DNA from 3 places in the Vulcanococcus sp. CPBay_Sum15L08_68 genome. Region 2 is predicted to be linked to each of the others. Evidence: predicted binding sites of a transcription regulator. Region 2 holds the regulator's gene; each other region holds the start of a gene.
The links. The regulator NtcA, encoded in region 2, controls nitrogen genes in cyanobacteria. The targets are predictions, from matches to a motif close to GTANCNNNNGNTAC.
Positions count from the first base shown of each region.

Region 1: urtA (urea ABC transporter substrate-binding protein) is a predicted target of NtcA. The motif match lies at 2,639-2,652, and genes of this name have one in related genera.
Region 3: QZ189_RS01160 (anthranilate phosphoribosyltransferase family protein) is a predicted target of NtcA. The motif match lies at 3,786-3,799, and genes of this name have one in related genera.

Region 1 is NZ_JAFMFX010000003.1:23,180-29,213, forward strand. It holds gene urtC (urea ABC transporter permease subunit UrtC) at 1-7, opposite strand, end outside; gene QZ189_RS01060 (branched-chain amino acid ABC transporter permease) at 12-1,166, opposite strand; gene urtA (urea ABC transporter substrate-binding protein) at 1,259-2,548, opposite strand; gene ureG (urease accessory protein UreG) at 2,745-3,350, opposite strand; gene QZ189_RS01075 (urease accessory UreF family protein) at 3,387-4,073, opposite strand; gene ureE (urease accessory protein UreE) at 4,066-4,566, opposite strand; gene QZ189_RS01085 (urease accessory protein UreD) at 4,645-5,568, shown strand; gene QZ189_RS01090 (urease subunit gamma) at 5,638-5,940, shown strand; gene QZ189_RS01095 (urease subunit beta) at 5,947-6,034, shown strand, end outside.
Region 2 is NZ_JAFMFX010000010.1:15,503-21,536, forward strand. It holds gene QZ189_RS03020 (NIL domain-containing protein) at 1-323, opposite strand, end outside; gene QZ189_RS03025 (thioredoxin domain-containing protein) at 408-947, shown strand; gene thyX (FAD-dependent thymidylate synthase) at 1,002-1,724, shown strand; gene dcd (dCTP deaminase) at 1,728-2,321, opposite strand; gene QZ189_RS03040 (cob(I)yrinic acid a,c-diamide adenosyltransferase) at 2,321-2,899, opposite strand; gene rph (ribonuclease PH) at 3,017-3,751, shown strand; gene ntcA (global nitrogen regulator NtcA) at 3,816-4,556, shown strand; gene QZ189_RS03055 (DUF3084 domain-containing protein) at 4,632-5,813, shown strand; gene QZ189_RS03060 (resolvase) at 5,810-6,034, shown strand, end outside.
Region 3 is NZ_JAFMFX010000003.1:36,452-42,485, forward strand. It holds gene QZ189_RS01140 (ferredoxin--nitrite reductase) at 1-1,112, shown strand, start outside; gene QZ189_RS01145 (formate/nitrite transporter family protein) at 1,429-2,319, shown strand; gene QZ189_RS01150 (hypothetical protein) at 2,323-3,105, shown strand; gene cynS (cyanase) at 3,175-3,636, opposite strand; gene QZ189_RS01160 (anthranilate phosphoribosyltransferase family protein) at 3,855-4,919, shown strand; gene QZ189_RS01165 (hypothetical protein) at 4,930-5,127, opposite strand; gene QZ189_RS01170 (nitrate reductase associated protein) at 5,449-5,916, shown strand; gene QZ189_RS01175 (nitrate reductase) at 5,897-6,034, opposite strand, start outside.

The DNA.
Region 1 (6,034 bases), on a different contig from region 2:
CAAACATTGGTTCAGGCCTCCACCATGCGTCCCTTCTGCGGGAACAAGCCCGCGGGACGGAATTGCAGGAAGAGCACGATCAGGGCGAAGACCATCACCTGGGCCATGCTCGTGGTCGCAAAAAACTTCACCGTGGCGGCCAGCGGCGACGGCATGGCCGGCCAGAGGCTGAGCAGACGGCCGGCGCCGATCAGATCGGTCAGCCAACCAATCGCGAAGGACGCCAGAACGGCGCCAAAGAGGTTGCCGACGCCGCCCAGCACCACAACCATGAAGCAGCCCACGATGTAAGAACCACCGACGTTCGGCCCCACCGAACCCAACAACGAGACAGCCACACCAGCGATTCCCGCCAGTCCAGAACCGATGCCAAAGGTCAGGACATCGACCGTGTCGGTGGGAATACCCAGGCAGTCGCTCATCGTGCGGTTCTGGGTCACCGCGCGTATGCGTGTTCCCCAAACGCTGCGGTTGAGGAACAGGGTGACGCCCAGAACAGAAACCACCGTCATCGCGATGATCACCAACCGGGGCACCGGCAGGGTGAGATCGGCCCACTCCAGGCCGCCGCGCATCCATTGGGGCGCAGTCACATCAACGTTGCGGGAGGTCGCCCGGGCAATCCGCGAGATCTGGGAGGCCAGTCCACCGGCCAACAGCACCCCGGCAAGCGCCGAGGTGGCCCAGCAGCCGGCACGCACCAGCCGCGCCCGCGGGCCTTCGAGCAGGGGGGCCGGCAAGAGCAGCGGCAAGCTGAAGCCCACCACCAAGGCGAGAACCACTCCAGCAGCCGTCGCCAGCGGAACACTGCGCACAAACTGCTGGAGGATCAGGCTCACGCCCCAGGTCGCCAGCAGGGTCTCCAGGGGATTGCCGTAGAGACGGCGAATGACCGTGCGCTCCAGCAGGATTCCGACAACGCCGCTCACCACGAAGGCCAGCGGAATCGCCACCAAGACATAGAGGTTGTAGACGGGCTCAAAGGCCGGCAGCTTGAAGATCAGCTGCACGACGTAGGTCGTGTAGGCGCCGAGCATGATCAGCTCGCCATGGGCGAGGTTGATCACCCCCATCAAGCCGAACACAATCGCCAATCCAAGGGCGGCCATCAGCAAGACCGAGCCGATGGCCACTCCGTTGAAGAGGCTTTCAAACAGCAATTGCACGGAAATCCGAAGCGGGGCAGCAAGGGAGAAAGCAGAAAAAGAGGAGCCCCCGGAAGGACTCCTCCATCAGTCAGAGCAACCGGAAAGGGCGATCAGAGCTTGTAGCGCTCACCCTTCTTGGCGTCCGTCCAGTCGCAGGCGTAGCCCTTGGAGCTGGGCTCGTACTGGTTCCAGGCCTGGGGAGCCACAGGACCATTGGTGGACTGGAGGATCTTGAACTGACCGTCCTTGGTGATCTCACCGATGCGCACGGTCTGGGAGAGGTGGTGGTTCGGCATCACCTTGACCTTGCCCTGGGGCGCATCGAATTCGATACCAATCAGGGCTTCGCGCACCTTGTCGTCATCGAAGCTGTTGGCCTTCTCAACGGCGGCCTTCCAGAGGTAGACCATGTTGTAAGCCGACTCCTGCGGGTCAGCGACCATGCGATTGCTGCCGTACTTCTTCTTGAAGTCAGCGGCGAACTTCTTCGATGCCGGGGTATCGATCGACATCATGTAGTTCCAGGCGCCGTAGTGGCCCTCAAGGAACTCAGGTCCAATGGTGCTGATCTCTTCTTCCGCGATGGAGTAGCTCATCACGTAGTAGCCATTCGCCGGGGTCAGACCGGCGTCCTGGATCTGCTTGAAGAAGGCAACGTTCTGGTCACCATTCAGGGTGTTGATGATCACACCGCCGTTGGGCATCGCCTTTTTGATCTTGGCGATGATCGGAGCCACCTCGGTGTTACCCAGGGGCAGGTAGTCCTCGCCAACCACCTTGCCGCCCAGGGACTTGAGCTGCTGCTTGGTGATGGTGTTGGAGGTGCGGGGGAAGACGTAGTCGGATCCCACCAGGAAGAAGGGCTTGCCAGCGGCAGGCGACTTCTTGAACATGAACTCAGTTGCAGGCTCCGACTGCTGGTTCGGAGTTGCACCGGTGTAGAAGATGTTCTTGGAACACTCCTGACCTTCGTACTGAATCGGGTAGTAGAGGAACGCGTCCTTCGACTCGTAGACCGGCAGCATCGCCTTTCGGCTTGCTGACGTCCAACCACCGAAGACCACAGGCACCTTGTCCTGATCGATCAGCTTTTTGGACTTCTCAGCGAAGGTCGGCCAGTCGGAAGCGCCGTCTTCAACGATGTATTCAATCTTGTATTTCTTGCCATCAACGGTGACACCACCGGCGGCATTAATCTCATCAATAGCCATCTTCTCAGTGTCCACCAGGGTGGACTCCGAGATCGCCATTGTGCCGGTCAAGGAGTGAAGAATCCCGACCTTGACCGTGTCGTCGTACTGAACATTGGAGGCAGAATCACCACCACCACAAGCCACCAGACTCACAGAGGTGGCGAGAGCCGTTGCACCGGTCAGCAGACGCAACGAAGACTTTCGCATCAAAGGAGATGCCATAACTTTGAATCAATGAAGGCCGCCGCCGTCGTTCAGCGGTTCAAGGAATGTATTGATCGAGGCAGGCGCTCACGGGTAGCAATAAGCACCAAATCGGCAATTGCGAGACTGATCAGACTCGCGGCAATTCTCCCGAGGATTCACCACCCTTTGCGCCGTATCAACGGCCACCAATCGGCGGCTACTTCGGTAGCTGTTGCAACAAAAACGCCTCGACCTGCTCGAGGCCCTCGCCGCTGTGGAGGTTGGTGAAGCACCAGCTCCGGCCCGAGCGCATCCGCTCGGTGTCACGCTCCATGACCTCCAGGCTGGCCCCCACCATCGGAGCCAAATCGATCTTGTTGATCACCAGCAGGTCCGAGCGGGTGATGCCGGGCCCTCCCTTGCGCGGAATCTTGTCGCCGGCGGCCACGTCAATGACGTAGATGCAGAGGTCCACCAACTCCGGACTGAAACTCGCCGCCAAGTTGTCGCCGCCGCTCTCGACCAACACCAGATCGAGATTCGGGTAGGCCGCCTCGAGGTCCGCGACGGCAGCTCGATTGATCGAGCAGTCCTCCCGGATCGCCGTGTGGGGACAGCCCCCGGTTTCCACACCGCGAATGCGGCCGGGCTCCAGAGCGCCAGCGCGGGTCAGGAACTGGGCGTCCTCCTGGGTATAGATGTCGTTGGTGACCACCGCCAGCTCCAACCGATCGCGAAGGCGCCGGCAGAGGGCCTCGACGAGGGCGGTCTTACCCGAACCCACGGGCCCAGCCACACCAACCCGCAGACGACTGGTGGTCATCTCCTTCGCCAATTCATTCTCAGCATTGTGCTCAGCTCAACTGCGGAACAGGCGGGAGTAGAGCTCTGCGTGGCGCAGCTGGGCCAGCCCCGCACCGACGCCGCCATTCCACTGCTGCTCTGGATCCATCGACGCCAGCTCCTGAGCCCGCTGAGCGAGAAGCGGAGCGAGCCTCAACTGCAGCCGCTGGGCCTGGGTTGGCCCAAGAGGCACCAAGCGCACCGCTGCACTGAGCTGGTTGGCGACCCAGGAATAGAGGTAGGCCTCCTCCACCTCCGGGGAGTCCAACTCCAAAACCGCGCAGGCCCAGGCATAGGCCGCCGGCCAGGCCAACAACGTTCCGGCTCGGGGCAAGGGCCAGCCCAGATCCGCCAACAACTGCAGGAGCGAACGCCCCATCTGCCGCTGCTGAGCCCGCAGCTCCGCTGATTCCCGCTGCACCAGCAACCACTGATCAAGGCTGCGCAGCTCCTGCTCCGCCTGCGGCTCACCGTCTTTCCAGGCGCGCATGAACGCCATCAAGGGCGCGAGCGCTGCGGCCTCAATCGCCACCCCACCACGCCGCAACTCAGCGCTGAGCCAATCCTCCATCGCCTGCTCGGAGGTGACCTGACCGGCCTGAACCAAGACCTCAAGACCCTCGGAATAACTGAAGGCCCCCACCGGCAAGGCCGGACTCACCAGTTGATAGAGCCTGAGCCGCGCCAGTTGCCGATCAGCCATGGGAGTGGGCATGGGGAACGCCCGCATAGGCACCGGCCTCCGGCTGAAAGGGAGCATCCAGGCAGTCCACCTGCAGCTGCCTTTGGCGCAGTAGCTCCGCCAACACGCTGTCCTGCAACAGAACCAAGCGGTCGGGATGCAGCTCCATCGCCACGTGGCGATTACCCAGGTGATAAGCAGCCTGCAGCAGAGCCAGGGGCTCAGCGCTGCGCACCTGCATCACCGGCTCCGGTGCCGCCTCCACCAGAACCTGCCAACAGCCGTCGTCACTCAGCAGCTGATCACCGGGCTGCAGGGCAGCACCACGGGGAAGCTGCAGCACCAGATCCCGCCCGCAGCGACTGCGGCGATGGCCCCGCAGGCTGGTGCGCTCATCCGCCGTCAACGCCAAGGTCAACGCCTGGGGTCCAGGCTCCGGCAGCACGCCCTTGGGGCGGCGCTCCACCAACACGATCGCTGAACCCTGCTCCACCTGAGGCGACCCGAGGGCCATCACCCTGACGAGCCACCGCACTGGACCTTTGTGGCGATTGTTACCAAAGCTGGACCGGTGGGACCGGAGTATGCGGCCATGGCTGAGTCGCAATCCACCTGGAGGGGACGTGTCGCGCTCCAGTTCGAGCGAAGAGGCTCGGCGGGGGGCGAACGAACCATTCACCAAGGACAGGCCAGCTCCCCGCTCAAATTGCAGCGCGCCCAGTGGCAGAGCAGTGGCCACTGCGAGCTGCCGATCCTGCACACCGCCGGGGGCTTGGTCGGTGGTGACGAACTCGAGATCAGCGCCCAGCTCGCACCCCAGAGCCAGGCCCTACTCACCAGCGTCGCAGCCCAGAAGGTCTACGGAAGCGTTGGACGCTCCCGCCAACAACCGCAGGGACGCTGGTCTCGGCAAGCCTTGAGGTTTGAACTCAAACAGGGCAGCCAACTCGAATGGCTTCCGCAGGAGCTGGTGCTCTACGCCAATGGCCTGTTCGAGCAGACCTGCCGTATCGAGCTGGAACCGGGTGCCAGCTTCCTCGGAGCGGAGGTCGTGCGCCTGGGGCGAACCGCCGCGGGGGAGTCCCTCGAGCAGGGCTGCTGGCGTTCCGCCCTGGAGATCCACCGCAGCGGAGCCAACGGCGGACGCTGGGAATTGGTCGATCGCCTGGAGCTCAAGGATGCAGCTCTGACGGGGGAACACGGCATGGCAGCCCAGCCGGTCTTCGGCTCCCTGACCTGGATCGCCGGGGACCCACTCCCCCCAGCTGTCATCGAAGAATTACTCCAAGCCTGCCGCCAGCAGCGCGCTGGTCTCGAAGGAACCATGGCCTGCGGCGCCCTCGAGCAGGGCCTGGTGGCCCGCTATCGCGGCCCCTCCAGCCAAGCCGCCCGGTTCTGGTTCTGCCGCATCTGGGCCTTACTTCGCTCCATCCAAGGGCAATCCCCGCCGGAGCTTCCCCGGGTCTGGCCCTTTCAGGAAAACCCCTTGGAGCAGGCGGCTGAGTGTTCAGCCTGAACAGAGGACGGTCCAGCGCGCAACCAGAGTGAAGGCTTCTGATCAACTGGATCAGGCTCCTGCCCCGCCATGCATCTGACCCCTCAGGAGAAGGACAAGCTCCTGATCGTCACCGCGGCCCTCTTGGCCGAACGCCGGTTGAACCGCGGCCTCAAGCTCAACCATCCCGAGGCGGTGGCCTGGCTGAGCTTCCTGGTGCTCGAAGGAGCACGGGACGGAAAAACCGTGGCGGAACTCATGGCCGAGGGGACCACCTGGCTGAGCCGAGATCAGGTGATGGAGGGCATCCCTGAGCTGGTCCACGAAGTCCAGATCGAGGCGGTGTTTCCCGACGGCACCAAGCTCGTGACCCTGCATGACCCCATTCGCTGATCGGCCATGGCTGCACTCATTCCCGGCGAACTGATTCCCGAACCAGGGGAGCTGGAGCTCAACAGCGGACGCCCCATCACCACGGTGCTGGTGG
Region 2 (6,034 bases):
AGTCGCCAGTGGGGAGCGGTGAAACTCAGGGCACCACTCGGGCAAACGCTGCTGCAGATGCCGCAGTCCACACAACGCTGGGGATCAATCGCGATCTCACCGGAGGCCCGGTTCAAGCCCAGACCTTGCCCCTCCAACCACTGCTCAGCGGCATCGAGATCATCGATGTCGCCGGAGAGCTCCACCACCATCGTTCCGCTCTGGTTCGGAGCGATCTGCGCCCGCAGGATCTTGGCGGCGATATCAAATTCGACCGCCAGGCGATAGGTGATCGGCTGGTGCACCGCCTCCCGCGGGAAGTGAAGGGTGATGCGGCGTTTCAAGGGCGCAACTCAGCCACCGTCAGGGTATCGACGCGGAATGGGAACAGCCCTGGCAGATTGGCGCCAAGGATCAACACACCACCTGTGGACAGCAACACGGCAGCCCTGGGACGGCGCGAGCGCATGCTGCTGGCTGCAGTGGCCGCCCTTCTGGCCTTAGGGCTCTTCCTTCTGCGCGGCGGGCTCTCACCGGCGGCGCCCCTGGAGAAGCTGGCCCGCCAGTCGCTGGAGCCCGCCGTTGCCCTCAGCAATGGCCGGCCCAGCGTGGTCGAGTTCTACGCGGACTGGTGTGAGGCCTGCCAAGCCATGGCCCCAGCGATGGAGAAGGTCGAGAGCCAACACCACGATCAACTCGATGTGGTGCTGCTGAACGTCGACAACCCCCGCTGGCAACCGGAGGTGGATCGCTACGACGTCAACGGCATCCCGCAGCTGGAATTCTTCGATGCCAGTGGCACCCGCGTGGGCCGCGCCGTCGGCGCCCGCAGCCAAAGCGAATTGGAAGCCCTGACTGAAGCCTTGGTGGCAGGCACCCCCTTACCGGCCATGGCGGGCGTTGCCGAGACCAGCGTCCTGCCGCAAGCGGAGGCGACCACCATGGCAGGCCCCCGCAGCCACAGCTGAGTCCCCCAAAGCCCGTTACCCTGCAGCACCAGCTCCCCACGCCATCGCCCGCCCATGAAACGCTTTCGGGTTGAGCTGATTGCAGCGACCCCCAACCCCCAGCAGTGCGTCTATGCGGGGATGCACCAGGACTACAGCGAAGGGTTTGTGGCGGCCGATCGCGCCGAGTGGCCTGATGAGACCAAGGCCGGCGAGATCTGCGTCAAACGTCTCCTAGCTGGTGAGCGCGGTCACTACGGTCCGCTGGAGCACGCCCAGATTGTGCTGAACGTGGGCTGGTTCCCCCACTCCGTGATGCAGCAGGCCCGCACCCACCGGGTGGGCGTGAGCTTTGACGTCCAATCCATGCGCTACACCGGCGAGCGCATCTGCCGGGCCGCCAACGGCGAGCTGGAACTCGAAGAGGTCTTCTACCTGCGCCCCGAAGGGCAGTACAGCGATCGGCAAGGCAAGAAGTACACCTACAGCGCAGACGAGCGCGCCAAGGATCTCGCCCTCTGCCAAGCCGCGGCCGAGCGCTATCGCGACATGCTCGCGGCGGGGTTCGCCGAGGAGCATGCCCGGGGCATCCTTCCCTTCGATTACCGCCAGCACTTCGTGGTGAGCTTCTCGCTGCGGGCGTTCCTGCACTTCATGGACCTGCGCGCCAAGCTCGATGCCCAGGAGGAAATCCGGGTGCTCTGCGATCTGATGTGGCCCCACCTCCAGGCCTGGGCCCCAGAGATCGCGGCTTGGTACGAGAAGACCCGCCTGCACAAGGCGCGCCTGGCCCCTTAGGGCTCAGACCTTGGCCAAGGTGACCCGCTCGGGCTGGTGCTGGTACTTGCCAGCCCGGTCCTTGTAGGTCGTCTCGCAGGGATCGCCCTCGAAGAAGAGCAGCTGGCAAATGCCCTCGTTGGCATAGATGCGGCAGTCCGCGCCGGAGGAATTGCTGAACTCCAGGGTCAGGTGACCTTCCCAACTGGCCTCAGCTGGGGTGGTGTTGACGATGATCCCCAGGCGGGCATAGGTGCTCTTGCCCAGGCAAATCACGGTGATGTTGGGAGGGACGCACATCTTCTCGAGCGCCACACCCAAGCCATAGGAGTGGGCCGGGAGGATGAAGTACGAGCCGTCCTCGTCCTCATGCAGGGGCACCGGCTCCAGGTTGGCGGGGTTGAAGCGCTTGGGATTCATGATCGTTCCGGGGACGTGCCGGAAGATCAGGAACTCCTGCGGGGAGAGACGCAGGTCATAGCCGTAGGACGAGCAGCCAAAGCTGAGAACCGGCTTTTCGCTGTTCTCCGGATCGAGATGGCGAACCAGCTGGGGCTGAAAGGGCTCGAGCATGCCCAAGGCGGCCTGCTCGTTGATCCAACGGTCGTTTTTGAGCATCAGAAACCTCGGCGCAGCTGGGTGACCTGATCGGCCATGGCCAACAGAGCGGTGGGCATGGAGGGCCCCGTCAGGATCACATCCAGGTGGGACGGCCGCTGCTCCAGGGCTGAAACGACCTCCGCCTCGGACAAGTAGCCCAATTCGACGGCCAGGCCCAACTCATCGAGCACCAACTGATCCAGCTGACCGCTCAGCAGCTGCTCACGGGTGTACGCCCAGATCTCGCGCACAGCCTCGACATCGGCCTGGGAGGCCGGCACAGGCTCAGCCAGGCAACCCGCCACGGCTGGCCTCAGCCACTGAAGGCGGCCACAGAGCCACACACTGCGCTCCAGACCCTGATCGACCCCACCTTTGAGGAATTGGCTCACCAGAACGCGGCTACCAAGCCCGGCACTGCGCAGGGCCTGACTGAACACCCCACTGAAGCTGCCGCGGAAGGGAGCGGTGTGCACCTGGAGCTGCCCCTCCTGCTGGGCCGCCAGGCGCACGCTGCGAGCGGGGGCCGACGCCGGGACCACAGCCAATGGACGCAGGTGTCCAGCACGGGGCGTGGCTGCAATGCTGGCCGTCATCGAGTGCATGGCTGCCGCTTGGGATCCTGAATGTAGCGGCGTTAGGCCGTCCGGCAAGCAACAAGCACTACCTGTAGTGCAAACACCCGTACCATCGAGGCACTGAGCCAGCCCGCGATGAGCAGCACCCAACCCAGGCGGGACGGCCGCAGCGCAACGGACCTGCGCAGCACGCGCTTCGCTTGGGATCCGATGGGCTTCGCCCTGAGCTCCGTCACGGTGTACACGGGCAACACGGCTGTGATCTGCAGCGTTTGCTTAGAGGAGGGTGTTCCGAAGTGGCGTAAAGGCTCCGGCAAGGGCTGGCTGAGCGCTGACTACCGGCTGCTCCCCGCCAGCACCCCCAGCCGGCAGCCACGGGAGCTGATGAAGCTCTCCGGTCGCACCCAAGAAATCCAACGCCTCATCGCCCGCAGCCTCAGGGCCTGCCTGGATTTGGAGGTTCTGGGGGAGCGGACCCTGCAAATCGACTGTGACGTCCTTCAAGCCGATGCCGGCACCCGCACCGCCAGCATCACTGGAGCCTGGGCCGCCTTAGCCCTCGGCCTGCAACGCCTGGAGCAGCGCGGAGTGCTGGAACGATCGCCCCTGGTGGGGCAGGTGGCGGCGGTTTCCGTTGGCCTCGTGGATGGGGCCGCACTCCTCGATCTCGACTACAGCGAGGACAGCCGAGCAGAAGTCGATCTCAACGTGGTGATGAATCAAGAGCAACATTTGCTCGAAATTCAAGGCACCGCGGAGGGCGCACCCTTCAGTCGCCAACAGCTTTCCAGCCTGGTTGACCTAGCGGAAAGCGGCATCGATCAACTGATGCAGGCCCAGAAGCAGGCCTTGGCAGAGGCAGCAAATTAGTTTCAATGGCTACAGGGCGGCCCTGGACTGATCCGTAGGTTCCAGGCAACTCAGTCGCGCTGAAATGGTCGTGGCAACGCAAGGATTCAGCCGCTACTCCCCTAGCCCTACGACCGGTACGTCAGTGATCGCACCGATCGCGGGGAGTCCCCTGCCGCCCAATGCCACGCTGCTGGATGTCATCCGGGGCCTGAGCGGTAGCACCACCGAAATCGTTGAGCGCGGCAAAACAATCTTTTTCCCCGGCGACCCCGCCGAAAAGGTTTATCTGCTGAAACGGGGTGCGGTCCGGCTCTCCAGGGTCTACGAATCCGGCGAGGAAATCACCGTGGCACTGCTGCGGGAGAACAGCCTCTTCGGCGTGCTGTCTCTACTGACAGGCCAGCGTTCGGACCGCTTCTATCACTCGATTGCCTTTACCCGCGTCGAGCTGGTGACGGCTCCCGCCACCTCCGTCCGCAAGGCGATCGAACAAGACCCGGCGGTTGGTCTACTGCTTCTGCAGGGTCTCTCCTCTCGGATCCTGCAAACCGAGACCATGATCGAAACCCTCACCCACCGCGACATGTCCTCGCGACTGGTGAGTTTCCTGCTGGTGCTGTGCCGCGACTTTGGTGTACCCAGCAGCGAAGGAATCACGATCGACCTGCGCCTCTCCCACCAGGCCATCGCCGAAGCAATCGGATCGACCCGCGTCACGATCACCCGGCTCTTGGGCGACCTCCGCAACGACGGCCTGGTGCAAATCGACCGCAAAAAAATCACCGTCTTCGATCCGTTGGCCCTCGCCAAACGCTTCAGCTAAACGGCTGAACTGGTGGCCGATCCCAGCTGCGTTCCAAGCCACCGCAACCGATACTGATCGTCGTCGCCCAACGTCGTGTCCGGCTGGATCCTGATCCTGGCGTTGCTGATCCTCGGGGGAGTGCTCTCCACCCTGGGGGATCGCTTGGGATCCAAGGTCGGCAAGGCGCGGCTGAGCTTGTTCCGGTTGCGGCCCAAGAAAACCGCCGTGGTGATCACGGTGCTGACCGGCAGCTTGATCAGTGCCATCTCCCTCGGGCTGATGCTGCTCGTCAGTGATCGCTTGCGCACGGGGCTCTTCGAACTCGATCAGATCGAACAGCGCCTGCGGGACAGCCGCGATGCCCTGAGCTCAAGTCGCAAGGACCTGGCCCAAAGTCGGAGCGCCCTGCGCAGCGCAGAGAACGAGCGCAGCGAGGCCCAACGCCAACTCAAGGTGGTGGCCGAGCAGGCCAGCCGGCTGCAGAAGGAACTGGCTCCCCTGATGGAGCAACGCAAACAACTGGAGGCCGAGCGCGACCGCCTCAGCCGTGACATCGCCGCGAAGGATTCCGATCTCCAGCGCAACCGCACTGAGCTCGCCAAGCTCAACAGCAAGATCAAAAGCAGCAGCCAAGAGCTCGAGCGTCTCGAACGCAACCTGATTGCCCTACGTCAGGGTGATGTGGTGATCAGCAGTGGCCAAATCCTGGAGGTGGCCAAGGTGCGGATCGAGAAGCCAAGCCAGGCCCGAGACGTGATCCACGCCCTGCTGCAGCGCACGAATTTGAACGTCTACCAGCGCGTGCTGCCAGGCGAAACACCGAACCGTCAAATCCTGTTGGTGCCGCGCAGCGACATCAGCAAATTGGAGACCACCCTCAGCAAACGCGGCGAGTGGGTCGTGAGTCTGATCTCAGCGGCCAATGTGCTCAAAGGGGAGCGTCAGGTCGTGGCATTCCCGGATGTCAGACCCAACAAACGGGTGGTGCGTAGTGGAGAACAACTGGCCACCACCGTGCTGGAGGCCGATGAGCGCTCCCCAGATCAGGTGCGTAGCCGCCTGAACCTGCTCCTCGCCGCAGCCTTTACCCGAGCCCAACGCCAAGGGGCCCTGGCCAACGGCCTGCAATTTGACCCAGCACGCCTCAATCAACTGGCTGAGGCCCTGGTCAACCGCCCCCTGGGCGAGACCGCCAAGCTCGAGGCCGTCTCCAGAGGCAACAGTGATCTGGCCGACCCGATTGCCGTCGACATTCGCTGGCAGCGCCCGCAATGACTTGGATCGGACTCGATCCCGGCCGCAGCAAATGCGGCTTGGTGCGCTCTGACCACAGCACAGGCCAGATCGAGGTTGCCGCCGTGCTCTCCCCGGAAGAGTGCTTCAAGCAGATTGCGATCTGGCGAGAACGTCCGGGTCTTGAGGGTGTTGTGCTCGGCGATGGCACGGGCAGCAAGCACTGGCAGCGGCAACTCAACGACCTTGGCCTGGCTGTCCAG
Region 3 (6,034 bases), on a different contig from region 2:
ACGTCACCGGAAATCCCATTGCCGGCATTGACCCCCTGGAGATTGTCGACACTCGCCCGTACACCCAGGAGCTCGAAAACTTCCTCACGAGCAACCACCAGGGCAACCCCGAGTTCTCCAACCTTCCGCGGAAGTGGAATACGGCTGTCGCTGGTGCACGCGACAACTTCCTGCTCCACAACGACATCGCCTTCCACCCCGTTGAGCGCAACGGCGAGATGGGCTTCGGCGTCTGGATCGGCGGCATCCTCTCCTCCCAGATGAATGCCTATGCCATTCCCTTGAATGCTTGGGTCAAGCCAGATCAAATCTGTGCGATCACCGAAGCCGTGATCAAGATCTGGAGGGACAACGGCGAGCGGGACAAGCGCCCTAAGGGTCGCTTCCGCCTGTACCTCGACGAGGTTGGCCTGGAGGCTTTCCGGGCCATGGTGGAAGAACGCTTTGGTCCGCTGACCCCAGATCCAGGTTCAGTCTTCGACGCTGAACCCCGCTCCCACTACGGCATCCACCCGCAGAAGCAGCAGGACCTGCACTACGCCGGTGTCCATGTTCCCGTCGGACGCCTGCTGGCCGAAGACTTCCAAGACATTGCCGCCCTTGCCGAGCGCCATGGCGACGGCAGCGTGCGCCTGACGGAAGATCAAAACGTGATCTTTACCGGCATCAGCAGCGCTCAACTCCAGGCCTTTGAAACGGAACCACTGCTGCAGCGCTTCAGCCTGAACCCCAGCCACATTGCCGCTGGCACCGTCAGCTGCACCGGCAACAGCTACTGCAGCTTTGCCCTCACCAACACCAAGGATCAAGCCCTCGCTGCTGCTGAAGCGCTGGATCGTGAATTGGTCCTTCCGGAGGAACTGAAGATCCACTGGACGGGCTGCCCCAACACCTGCGGCCAGGCCTACATGGGCGCCATTGGTCTCACCGGAACCAAAACCAAACAGCCCGATGGCGGCATGGGCGAGGGCTACAACATCACCATTGGCGGCTCCCAAGGTGCCAACCCTCAAATCGGCGAGATGCACCGCAAAGGAGTTCCCGCCAGTGAAATCCAAGCGGTGCTGAAAGAGGTTCTCATTGAACAGTTTGGCGCCAAGCCCAGGACGTAAAAAGCCGCAGTCCGCACTACACATTTACCGGCATTTTTGAGACCAGGTGCTCCTTTCTTCTGAAGCCTGTCCTCAATCAGATCGCACCGTCTCACCCTCAACTTCGGACGCATGTCTTCATCAACGACGCAACAAAAGAGAGATGTCTTCTCTCGGTTTGTGAATTGGCTGAGCAGCAGTGGCACTGACAAAGCTGCCGTCAACAGGCCCCAAGGCAGCCAAGACATCATTTCTCGCTTGATGAACCGCATTAGCGGTTAATTCCTTTCCTCACACATCACTTGCAGAGCAAAACATGAGCGCGACAGCTTCACAGATGGACTATGTCCTACCCAACGAATTAGTCGACGGCATGATTGCTGCCGGCGGCAAAAAAGCAACCGTCAGCGTCAAGAACCTGCTGATCCGCGGTTTCTATTCCGGAGCCATCCTCGGTCTCGCCGTGATCCTGGCCCTGACCGTGGCCGCCCAGAGCAAGATGCCCTTCCTGGGCTCGCTGCTCTTCCCCTTCGGCTTCGCCAGCATCGTCCTCTTCGGCATGGAGCTGGTCACCGGCAACTTCGCCCTGCTGCCCATGAGCGTCTGGGCCGGCAAGGCGAGCTGGAGCGCCACCTTCCGCAACTGGGCCTGGGTCTGGATTGGCAACTTCATCGGCACCGCCGTTGTTGCCCTGATCATGTGGGCCAGCCTGACCAGCGCCGGCACCGTTGAGCCCCTGGCCGCTGCCGACGGCGGTAAGGGCTGGCAGGTCGTGGCCGCCACGATCATCAAGCTCAACAAGCTGAATGTGGTCACCAAGTACGAAGCCCTTGGCAGCACTGGCTTCTTCCTGGCCTTCCTGCGGGGCATGGTCGCCAACTGGCTGGTCTGCCTGGGCGTGACCATGGCCCTGGTGAGCAAGAGCGTTCCCGGCAAGCTGCTGGCCTGCTGGCTGCCGATCACGGCCTTCCAAACGATGGGCATGGAGCACATCGTGGTGAACCAGTTCCTGCATACCGCCGGCCCCCTGCTGGGCTCCGGTGTGTCCTTCGGCAAGGTGATCGTCTGGAACTTCATCCCCGTCACCCTCGGCAACATCGTGGGCGGGATGGTCTTCATCGGGATGCTCTTCTACAGCACCCACCGCACCAAGATGCCCAACGTTCTCCCCAGTGAGCACGACGACAAGCTGGAGCGGGAACTGGCCGCCGAGCTGGGGGCTCGCTGATCAATGGGACTCGCTGTCGCCCCTGCCTCTGACCTTCTTCAGCCCCATGAGGAAGCTGCTCTGAGCGAGCGGCTCGGACGCTGGCGGCGGCAGCCCCTCACCCCTGAAGAACTGAGCGCTCTGCTGCCTCGGGTCTCCGATCCCACCCTTGCCCTCAGCCTGGCTGAGCGGCTGGGGATGGCCGGACCCGAGGCCATTGCCTTGATCCTTCCCCTCTGCCAATCGCAGGGCATTTCTCTGCCCCTCATTCGCGCCCTGGGAATCTGTCATCACCCCCAGGCCTGCACCCAACTCCTGGCCTGGCTGCCAGAGGCCGGACCCCTGGAGCCCGATGTGCTCGAAGCCCTCGGCTGCTGGGGCAATCTGATCGATTTCAGGATCATCGAATCAGCGCTGAGCGCACCTGGCCAGAGCCATCGCCTGGCAGGCCTCAGCCTGCTGACCTTCCGCAATCGCAGCCTGACGGCCGAGGAGGTCCTACGCCTGACGACGCCTCTGCTGCAGGACTTTCGCGCCGATGTGGTGATTGCCACGATCAAGCTGCTGCAACGGCGCAACGAACCCAGCGTCTTAGCTGCCATTCGCGGCTGCATCAGCACCGAAGCTCTGCCCCGCGTCGCTGAAGCGGCACTCCAGGCCCTCGGTTGCATCGGCAGCCTGGAATGCTGCCAGCAGCTGCTGGAGCTTCGAGGCGAATTGGCTGGCACAGCCTTAGAAGAGCCGCTGCGGCGTCAACTCAAGGCTCAGGTCAGGCATCAAGCCCTGGTCGAGCAGGCCTTGGCATAACTATTCATTTCTACAATTCGCCACAAAAAAAGCCCACCGTTGGTGGGCTTTTGCTTTGGGAGCCGAAGCTCACCATTTCTTATAAGGAAGGAACTTGCCGCACATGGTGACCTTCACTCGGTTACCAGCAGGGTCTTCAACTTTGTCCACATCCAAGGTGAAATCAATGGCGCTCATAATGCCATCACCAAACTTCTCTTGGATCACGTCCTTCAGGGGCATTCCGTACACCTGCATGATCTCGTAGAAGCGATAGATCAGCGGATCAGTCGGGATCACAGGATCCAGACCGCCCTTGGTCGGGAACGACTGCAGTGCCTCGGTAATGGCATGGTCAAGGCTGAGCAGTTCAGCCAGCTTTTGGGCTTCTTCAGCCGAAGCGGTGGACTGGCAGTAGAACAGCGAAGCGATCCACACTTCATCGCGACCCAGGGCGGCCTCCAGATCAGCGAAGCTCAGCCCTTTGGCCTTCTTCGCCGCCATCAACGTCGCCGTGATTGTGGCGGGAGAGGGAGCTGCCAACGAGGGCATTGAAACAGGAGTAACCGTCATGGAGACAGGCCAGAATTGATGAGAGGAGTGAACAGAATGAAGCGCAATCTGCGTTCTGCTCGCATGTCAGATTCGCTGCAGATGGGGATCAACTTCGCAGCCTTTGTTACCGAGCCTGAAACAACTTGGTAGCTGCTGCTACCAGATCGGGCCTTGTCGGCACGGAGAATCCAGTGAGAACGAGCTCTTCTGTCGGCTTGACCTACGCCGCTCCCCCAACCGACGGCCCGCCGAATGGCCGTGAGCTGTTCAAGGCCTATCTGCGCAAAGTCGGCAGTGGCGAGCACACCAGTAGTGGACTGACGCGCGAAGAAGCCGCCCACGCTCTGGAACTGATGCTCGATGGGGCCGCTAGCCCGGCCCAAATCGGCGCCTTCCTGATCGCCCACCGCATCCGCCGGCCTGAGCCTCAGGAGCTCACCGGGATGCTGGATGTGTACCGAAAGCGGGGCCCGCAGCTGACAACCGGCAAGCCAGCCATCAGCTTCGGCATGCCCTTTGACGGGCGCACGCGCACCGCTCCGATCTACCCCCTAACCGCCCTGGTGCTCTCGAGTGCCGGACTCCCCGTGGTGCTGCAAGGGGCCGGCCGCATCCCCGTGAAATACGGGATCACGGCCCAGGAGCTGTTCGCCTGCTTGGGCCTGCAGCTCGCCGGCCGAAGCGTCGAGTGGGTCCAGGCCAAGCTCAACGCTTGCGATCTGGCGTTGGTCCATCAACCGGACCACCTCCCGGATGCCGAAACCCTGATCCCTTACCGCGAGGATCTCGGCAAGCGGCCACCGCTGGCCAGCCTCGAGTTGCTCTGGACTGCGCACCAGGGCGAGCACCTGCTGGTCAGTGGCTTTGTCCACCCGCCAACCGAAGCGCGGGCCTGGAAGGCACTGGACTTAGCGGGGGAAACCAACGTGCTGACCGTCAAAGGCCTCGAGGGGAGCACCGATCTGCCGATCAGTCGGGCCTGCGTGACGGGTCGTCCAACCCGAGAGGAGGACGGGCGCCAGATTCTCCACCCCCGCGACAACGGTTGCTACGGAGCCGACCCGCTTTGGGACGGGCTGGAGACCTGGGGGAACCAAGCGGCCGCCGCCCTAGGCGGGCAAGGGGAACTCGCGACCGCCTTGATCTGGAATGCAGGCACCTACCTCTGGCAGGCCGGACTGGAGGCGAACCTCACCGACGGCCTCGAGCGCTGCCGGGACCTGCTGAGCTCGGGGGTGGTGATGGCCCACCTCCAGCGTCTGCGCCAGGAGATGGGCTGAGAGCAACCAATCAGCGCTCGCCCAGCACCTGCCACATCGCCGCTTGGCCAGCAATCACGGGCTGCACCGACGCGGGTGCGGAAGCCGAGATGGAGGCACTACGGATGAGTTGGACGCCCAAGGAGGCGACAACAAAGGCTCCAAGGAAACCTGTGGCGATCGTCAGGGGATGGCGGCCCTGAACCGCAACTCCAGTTTTGGTTGCCATGACGGCATGGGGGATTCAACCCATCCACTATGGAGACGTCAGCCAACCCTCGCCAGCTGAACCGGTCCAAAACGTTGTGGACGCCGCCGGCGCCATGGACCAGGCGGCCGCCCCTGCGAGAAGTCGATCGCTGCTCACCCAGCCGTGGGAACTGCCCAGCAGAACCCCAAGAGCAACGGCCAAACGCATGGTGAACGGAAGAATTGAAGGGAGTTTGAAGAGACCAACGCACCGATTTGGCCGCCGTTGACACCAAACCCATCCGCCGGGAGCAAGCAATCCTCAGAAGCGTCAAAATCACTACCAGAACGACGTCTGGCCGTGACAACTGAGGCCCCCTCAGCAAGCCATTGCTTTGACTTTGAAAGCGATTTCATCGGCAACTGGCGCTGCATTCCCCTCTGCGTGCGCCGCAAGCTGGACCTCTGCGGCATCAAGCTCAAGCTCAACCATTGGCTCGCCCTCAACCAAGACGAGCGGCAAACACTTGTCGACTGGCTCGACACCCAAGACGCGCTTGAGCAACTGGGGGAGCACCTCTTGAGTCGCACGGAGGCCATGGCCGACGGTCAGGCCAAAACGCTGCCGATCGCCAGCGGCGAGCCCTGGCAAAACCCGCAGCAGATTCCCGAGGTCTTGATCGAGGCCGCGCAACTCCGCGGCATCCCCCTGCAAACAGAGCAATGGGTCGCGCTCAACGAATTAGAGCGGTTTGCCCTGTGCAAGCTGGCCAGGCCAGGGCATGACCACCACAACTTGGAGGCCGCCTTTAGCGAAGTGCTGGGCTGAACCAGCGCCGCAGGGCCTCCAGGCGCCCCGCCTCCTGCTCCACCGGTTTGACCACCGACACCGCCGGGGCAACGATGACCGCGCAGGCCTTGAGTTCAGGCTGCTTGGAGACGGGACA